DNA from 2 places in the Corynebacterium nuruki S6-4 genome. Region 1 is predicted to be linked to the other one. Evidence: predicted binding sites of a transcription regulator. Region 1 holds the regulator's gene; the other holds the start of a gene.
The links. The regulator LexA, encoded in region 1, represses DNA repair genes until DNA is damaged. The targets are predictions, from matches to a motif close to CGAACANNTGTTCG.
Positions count from the first base shown of each region.

Region 1 (3,405 bases):
GACGCAGCGGGTCGAGGATCGCGAGCCCGATCTCGTTGGCGGCGACCTGCGAGCCGTGGGTCGCGCGGACCGACTGCTCCACCTCATGGGCGAGCACCTTCAGCTCGTCCCCGGAGACCCCGAGCCCCTGACATGCCCGGCCGACACCCCGGATGAGCTTGTCCCGGTTGAACTCCTCGGTGACCCCGTTGCGCTTGGTCACCAGCAGCACCGACCGCTCCATGGTCGTGAACCGGGTGCCGCACCGGGTGCACTCACGCCGGCGGCGGATCGCCGACCCTGAGTCCACGGTGCGGGAATCGACCACCCGCGACTGCTCGGAACGGCAGGAGGGGCACAGCATGGGCGACGTCCTTGAAAATCGGGTGGCGGTCAGAAACGCCACCATCCTAGCCGTCCGTGCCCGCAGGGCCGCACTTCCGTGCCGGTCACCACTGCGGGACGGACAGTAACGTGCCCGGACGCGGGTCCCGGTCCCCCAGATCATTGAGGTCGGAGAGAGCGGCCATCGCCTCCCCGACCGCGATGTCCGGCGCCTGTGAGCGGGCGATGTCGTAGAGGCTCTGCCCCTCCGCGACCCGGACATAGTGCGGTGTGCCGGGCCCGCCGGGGGCTGTCCCGTCGTCCACCGTCGCCGCGGCGACCGCCGGTTCCGGCCCCTGTCCGGCATCCCCGTCCAGGGACCCGGTGAGGACCGGCACCCCGCACGCGAGCAGGAGCGCGGTGGCGAAGGACAGCAGCACGCCGCCGGGCGACTGTGCGACGGACCAGATCCGCCGGCGCAGTGCGACGGCCCGTCCCCCGACGTCGAACGGGCGTTCCTGCCGGGTGGTCCGCATCCGGAGCCGGGCCCGCGCCGCGGGGGTCGGACGGACCGCCTCACCGCATCCCGCGGTGTTCGAACTCCCCGTACCGGTGTCCGCATCCCGGTACCGCCGCACCCGGCCGGTGCCGTGGATCCGGGCCGACGGGGTCACGGGGCGGTCACGGTAGTCGGTCAACCGGACCGGATAGACAACTGGTGCAGCCATGGTGGCAATCTCCTTCTGCTCGGTGCGTCCGCACTGACGGTGCAGCGCCGATGCCGGTCATCAGACCACCGGCACCGGACACCGGACCGTCAGCGGCCATCGAACATGGAACCTCTGTTCGAAATGACGCCGTCGAACGCGAAGGTAGCACACCCGTTCGAGACTGTCCACAGCCCGCGGGAATATTTCGAACATCTTGGTGGGAAAACCGCTCGCCGTCCTGTAGGGTCAGAGGGGACTACCCGGCGCCGGCGGCGACGGGCCACAGATTGACCCAGTCCAGGAGTGAGGGATCATGGCAGACACACAGCAGCCGACGGGGACACCCACGGGCGGACGCAAGCGGGGCAGGCCGAAGGGGTCACTGTCCGCCAAGGGGACCCACGACGATCCGCAGGGGCGGGAGAAGCTCTCCGACCGGCAGCGACGGATCCTCGAGGTCATCAAGGACGCGATCCGGTTCAGCGGCTACCCGCCCAGCATCCGCGAGATCTGCGACGCGGTCGGCCTGAACTCGACCTCCTCGGTCTCCTACCACCTCAAGGAACTTGAGCGGAAGGGCTACCTCCGTCGTGAGGACAACAAGCCCCGTGCCGTGGACATCCGGTCCTTCGACGGCAGTCCGGAGGACATCTCGTCCGCTCCCCGACCGGGCCGTAAACCGATGTCCGCCGCGGCCGTCGACGACTCAATGCCGACCCCGGCCTACGTCCCCGTCGTCGGCCAGATCGCCGCCGGCGCCCCGATCCTCGCCGAGGAGCATGTCGAGGCCCACTTCCCCCTGCCGCAGGAGCTCGTCGGCGGTGGCGAGCTCTTCCTCCTCCAGGTCGTCGGCAACTCCATGCAGGATGCCGGCATCTACAACGGTGACTGGGTGGTGGTCCGGTCCCAGAACACCGCCGAGCTCGGCGAGTTCGTGGCCGCCATGATCGACGGCGAAGCCACGGTCAAGGAGTTCCAGCGGGACGCCGGCCACGCCTGGCTCATCCCCCACAATGCACTGTACGAGCCGATCCGCGGCGACGACGCCGAGATCCTCGGCCGGGTCGTCGCCGTGCTCCGCAAGATCTAGGTGGCCGTCCCGGGGATGTCGTGGCACCCGGTCGCGACCACCGGGATGACGCGGGAAAGGACCCCCGGGCCCGACCCTGAGCCCGACCCTGATCCCGGCTTCGAACCCGATGTCCGCGGAACGAACCGACAGGTTCATGTCCGCGGAACGAACCGACGGGTCGAGTTTCCTGCCCCAGGACAGCACCTGGGCTCGCGAACCCGACCGGGCCAGGATGCGACCGACCCCTGGGTTCTCAAAACCGACACCGGCGACGTCCGCAACCGCCCCTGGACGTGCGGGTCGAGCGCAGGAGCGCAGGGTCGCAGGATCACAAGGCCACGGAAGTACCGGGCCCAGCAGTACCGGGGGCCACAGGGACCCAGCGGGCGGAAGCTAGAGACCGATGACCGCGGCGGCCGCGATCCGGGCCTCCTCCGCGCCGTCGGCGTCGAGTGCGGCGGCGGCCATGTCGCGGCATGTGACGAAATCGACCTCACCGAGCTGGGTACCGACCGCTGCGAGTGCGGGCGTCGCCGCCGACAGGGACGTCACCCCGAGACCGGTGAGTACACAGGCCAGCAGCGGGTCCGCGGCAGCCTCGCCGCACACGCCCACCGCGGTCTTCGCCGCGGAACCCGCCCGGCAGGTGGTGTGCACCAGCCGCAGCACAGCCGGCTGCCACGGATCCGTGAGATAGGCCAGCGACGCCGACAGCCGGTCCGCCGCCATCGTGTACTGGGTCAGGTCATTGGTCCCGATCGAGACGAAATCCAGGTGGCGCATCATCTTCTCCGCCAGCAGCGCCGCCGCCGGCACCTCGATCATCGCGCCGGCGGTGAGCCCCCGGGCATGGCACAGCTCGGCGAACCACGCCGCCTCATGCACCGTCGCCACCATCGGTGCCATCACCCACGCCTGCGCGTCCGGGCCACGGCGCTCCGTCTGCGACAGGGCCAGAGCGATACCGTCCAACTGACGTTCCAGCAGCTCCTGATTCCCCCGGGCGATCCGCAGTCCACGGACACCGAGGGCCGGGTTCTCCTCGTCCTCGGCGTTGACGAACGGCACCGGCTTGTCCGACCCGGCGTCGAGGGTGCGGACCACCACCTTCCCCTCCGGGAACGCGGCGAACACCTCCGCATACCGCGCCGCCTGGTCCTCCACCGAGGGTTCACTCGTCTCACTGAGGAAGCACAGCTCGGTGCGGAACAGGCCGACCCCCTCCGCCACGGAGGCGGCGGCCTGCCGTGCCGTCGCGCCGTCCTGCACATTCGCCAGCAACTGAACCCGGTGACCGTCAGCGGTCGCACAGGGACCGGT
Region 1 is NZ_CP042429.1:456,199-459,603, reverse strand. It holds gene nrdR (transcriptional regulator NrdR) at 1-343, opposite strand, end outside; gene FSW06_RS02045 (LysM peptidoglycan-binding domain-containing protein) at 429-1,031, opposite strand; gene lexA (transcriptional repressor LexA) at 1,327-2,103, shown strand; gene ptsP (phosphoenolpyruvate--protein phosphotransferase) at 2,479-3,405, opposite strand, start outside.

Region 2 (3,405 bases), 440 kb from region 1:
TCGACGTGGATTCCTACCTGCGGCTGCGTGACCGGCTGGCCGCCGCCGATCCGGTGCACGGTGCGAAGCCGATCATCGCCGAACTCATGCCGATCACCTCGCTGCGCTCTCTGGAACGTCAGCAGGAGCTCTCCGGGGGGACGCTGCCGTCCTCGGTCGTGGAGCCGCTGCTCACCGCCGCCGCGGGTGACGGCGAGAAGAACGCTGCGGCGGTCCGCCGGGCGGGGATCGAGGTCACCTCAGCGATGGCCGAGCGGCTCATCGCGGAGGGGGTGCCGGGTATCCACTTCGTGACGATGAACAACGTCCGGGCCACCCAGGAGGTGCTCCACAACCTCGGTATGGCACCGGCGTGGGGGCCGGAGCTCGGCCAGGACATGGTCCGGTAGAGCCCGGCAGTGCCCGATAGGGCCCGGCAGGGCCCGGTAGCGGTCCCGGCTCAGTCCGGGACGTCCCCTCGGGGGCGGGCGAGGATGCCGAAGGGGCGGTCGTCCGAGGTGAAGCGGAAGTTCCGCAGTACGTCGCGGAATCCCAGTGCCCGGTAGAGTCCCCAGGCCGCGTTACCTTCGTCGGGGACCTCCGGAGTCGACAGCATGGCCGTGGCCGAGGTCAGCCGGGGAAGCAGTTGCGCGAGCATGCGGTGCCCGATGCGGTGGCCCTGGAACTCGGGGAGGACATGGACCTCGGAGACCTCGTCGTAGTCGGCGAGGACGGCGCCGGCCTGTCCGGCGTCCAACCCGCTGCCGCGGAGGCCGCGGTGGACCTCGCGGTACCACCAGGAGGTCCGGAAACCGGGGAAGCCGTAGGCGACGCCGACCACCCGCTGGGACGGGTCCGCCGGGTCCGGGGTGGTGCCGTCGGGGTGTTCCAGGGCGACGACGCCGGTGAAGCCGCGGTTCCTGGCATTGGAACTCCACAGCAGGCGACGTTGATGGAACGCCGCCCGGTCATAGCCCATCGCGGTGAGGTGGAGGTCGACGAGGTCGTCGATCCGGAAGAGGAAGTCCCGCGGGGTGACGGCTGTGACGCTGATGGTGTTCTGCACAGTTCCATCGTGCCAAAGGTCGACCTCTGGTGGGGCGGTATTCCACACGACAGAACGCATGTTCTATTAAACCGGTCGGAGGTGCGGCCGGTGTCCGGTGGCGGTCGTAGTGTCCGGGTCAGAACCGGAAGGAGCAGGTGACATGGCACAGGACAGGGCAGCAGGCCGGAACGGGGCGGCGCGGTACGCCGCGGCGGGCAATGTCGCACGGCTCCGGTCGCGGGAGGGATCGGCGTCGCCGGCGGCATTCGTCGAGGAGGCGGAGCGACTGCTCGAGCGCAGCCGGAGTGAGGACCGTCCCGAGGACCGGATCACCTGGGCGTACCGTGCGGCGTTGCGGGCGGCCGGGGCGGTCATCCAGACCGCGCGCAAGAAGCGCCGCCGGCTCCCGTCCGGCAGTGCCTGGGTGCGGTTGCGGACGTTGTCCCCGGATATGTCGGAGTGGGCCGCCGAGTTCGATGAACAGGCACGGTACGTCGCCCGGGTCGAGATGGGACTCGAGCACGGACTTGCGCCGGAGGCGGCGGACCGGATCTACGCACGGGCCTGTGATTTTGTCGATGCCGTGAGGATCCGTACCGGTTATCTCGGCGAAGACGCGGCATGAGGGGTTCTCCGGTTGCTGGGGTAGGATGAACGGGAGACGACATCCGCAGCTCCCGTGACAGGTCCGGGAACGAAAACGAGACGTCGGACGTTGTACAGGGTGAGCAAGTTACCCACCCAACCGAGACCCCACGGGGAGGATGATCGTGGCCCTGTCAGAGCAGGAACGTCGCATGCTGGAGGAGATCGAGCAGGCGCTGATCGCGGACGATCCGGGCCTGGCGGACCGTACCGCCAAGGTCGGTAACGAGGGCGTGTCCTTCAACATCAGGTCCATCGGTGTCCTGCTGCTGGGTCTGTGCATCCTGATCGCCGGAATGGTGCTCTCGCAGACGAGCCTCTGGTTCGTCCTGCTGGGGGTCGTCGGCTTCCTCGTCATGTTCGCCGGCGGCATGCTGGCCTTCCGGTCGGGCGGTTCAGCGTCGCGCCGGAAGAGGAACGGGACCGGGAACGCCACGGCCGGTCGGGGAAAGGACGCGTCAGGCGGCCTCGCCTCCCGGATGGAGGACAGCTTCCGCCGCCGCTTCGAGTGAGCGACGGTCGTTGACCGCGGTGGGGTCACAGGGCAGCCGCCCTGTGACCCTTTTTGCGTACCGGGGCGGGCGGCGCGGGGGTGCGTCGGTGCCGGTGTCATCCGTCGCCACGACGTCGGTGTACCGAGCTGACCCGATTCGGATGTTCCAGTCCCCCGGAAACGGCGGAACCGGGTCAACCGGTGCCGGGTGTGCGTCGGCAGGGTGGCCCGGCAGGGAAAATCCACCCTGCCGACGCACACCCGGAGGCCGAGTCCGGAGGCCGAGTCCGGCGGGGCTCCGGCGGAACCGGAAAAAGGTGGGCCCGGGCTGTCCGGTCAGACCCGGAACAACGGTTCCGGATGACTGACCCGGAGCGACCGGGGCCCACCTTGGCAGGGGAGGGTCGCCGTCGGTGCGGCAGGATTCCCCGTCACCGTGCGGTGGCGAGGGCCTCCTTCTTCTCCTCCTCGGTGAACGGCATACCGACCGTGTCGAAGAAGGGGTCTTCCTCATGGCGCCGGATCAGTGCTTCGGCCTCCTCGTCGGACTCGACCGTCGGGAAGGATCCCGGCAGCGGACGACGGGAGGATTCCGTCATGAACAGCAGCGCGACGCCGGCGATGACCGCGAACACCATGATGTACAGCGCCGGAACGATGTTCAGGTTGGTCTGCTGCAGCAGGAACTGGGTGACCAGCGGCGTGGTGCCACCGAAGATCGAGACCGCGAAATTGTAGGACAGACCCATCCCGCTGTACCGCGACGCGGTCGGGAACAGGGCCGGCAGTGCGGAGGCCGACAGTGCCACGTAGAGCCCGGTCGGCACGGCGACCATCGCGAGGGCGATGATGACCGCCGGGAGCGAGCCGGTGTTCATGATGAGGAACGCCGGGACCAGCAGGACCAGGGTCGAGACGACCGCGGCGATGTAGACGGGCTTGCGTCCCACCCGGTCGCTCCAGCCACCGACCAGCGGCAGCAGGAGCGACATCACGACGAGGATCGGGGCGGTCACCGCGGCCGCGGAGGCCGAGTGCATTCCGATCTGTTCCTCGAGGTAGACCGGCATGTAGCTGGTCAACGCGTAGCCGGCGGTGTTCGTCGCGGCGACGATGGCGAAGCCGATGAGCAGGGCACGCCAGTGGTGCCGGATGACGCCGAGCAGCGAGAGTCGCGCGTAGGGGTCGTCCGGGTCCTTGACGGTCTGCTCGGTCTCGTTGTCGATGTTGTCCTCGAACG
Region 2 is NZ_CP042429.1:900,577-903,981, reverse strand. It holds gene FSW06_RS04100 (methylenetetrahydrofolate reductase) at 1-389, shown strand, start outside; gene FSW06_RS04095 (GNAT family N-acetyltransferase) at 440-1,045, opposite strand; gene FSW06_RS04090 (SAV_6107 family HEPN domain-containing protein) at 1,188-1,652, shown strand; gene FSW06_RS04085 (DUF3040 domain-containing protein) at 1,792-2,184, shown strand; gene FSW06_RS04080 (MFS transporter) at 2,597-3,405, opposite strand, start outside.
Region 2: the regulator LexA is predicted to act here: its motif matches at 1,097-1,110, upstream of FSW06_RS04090 (SAV_6107 family HEPN domain-containing protein).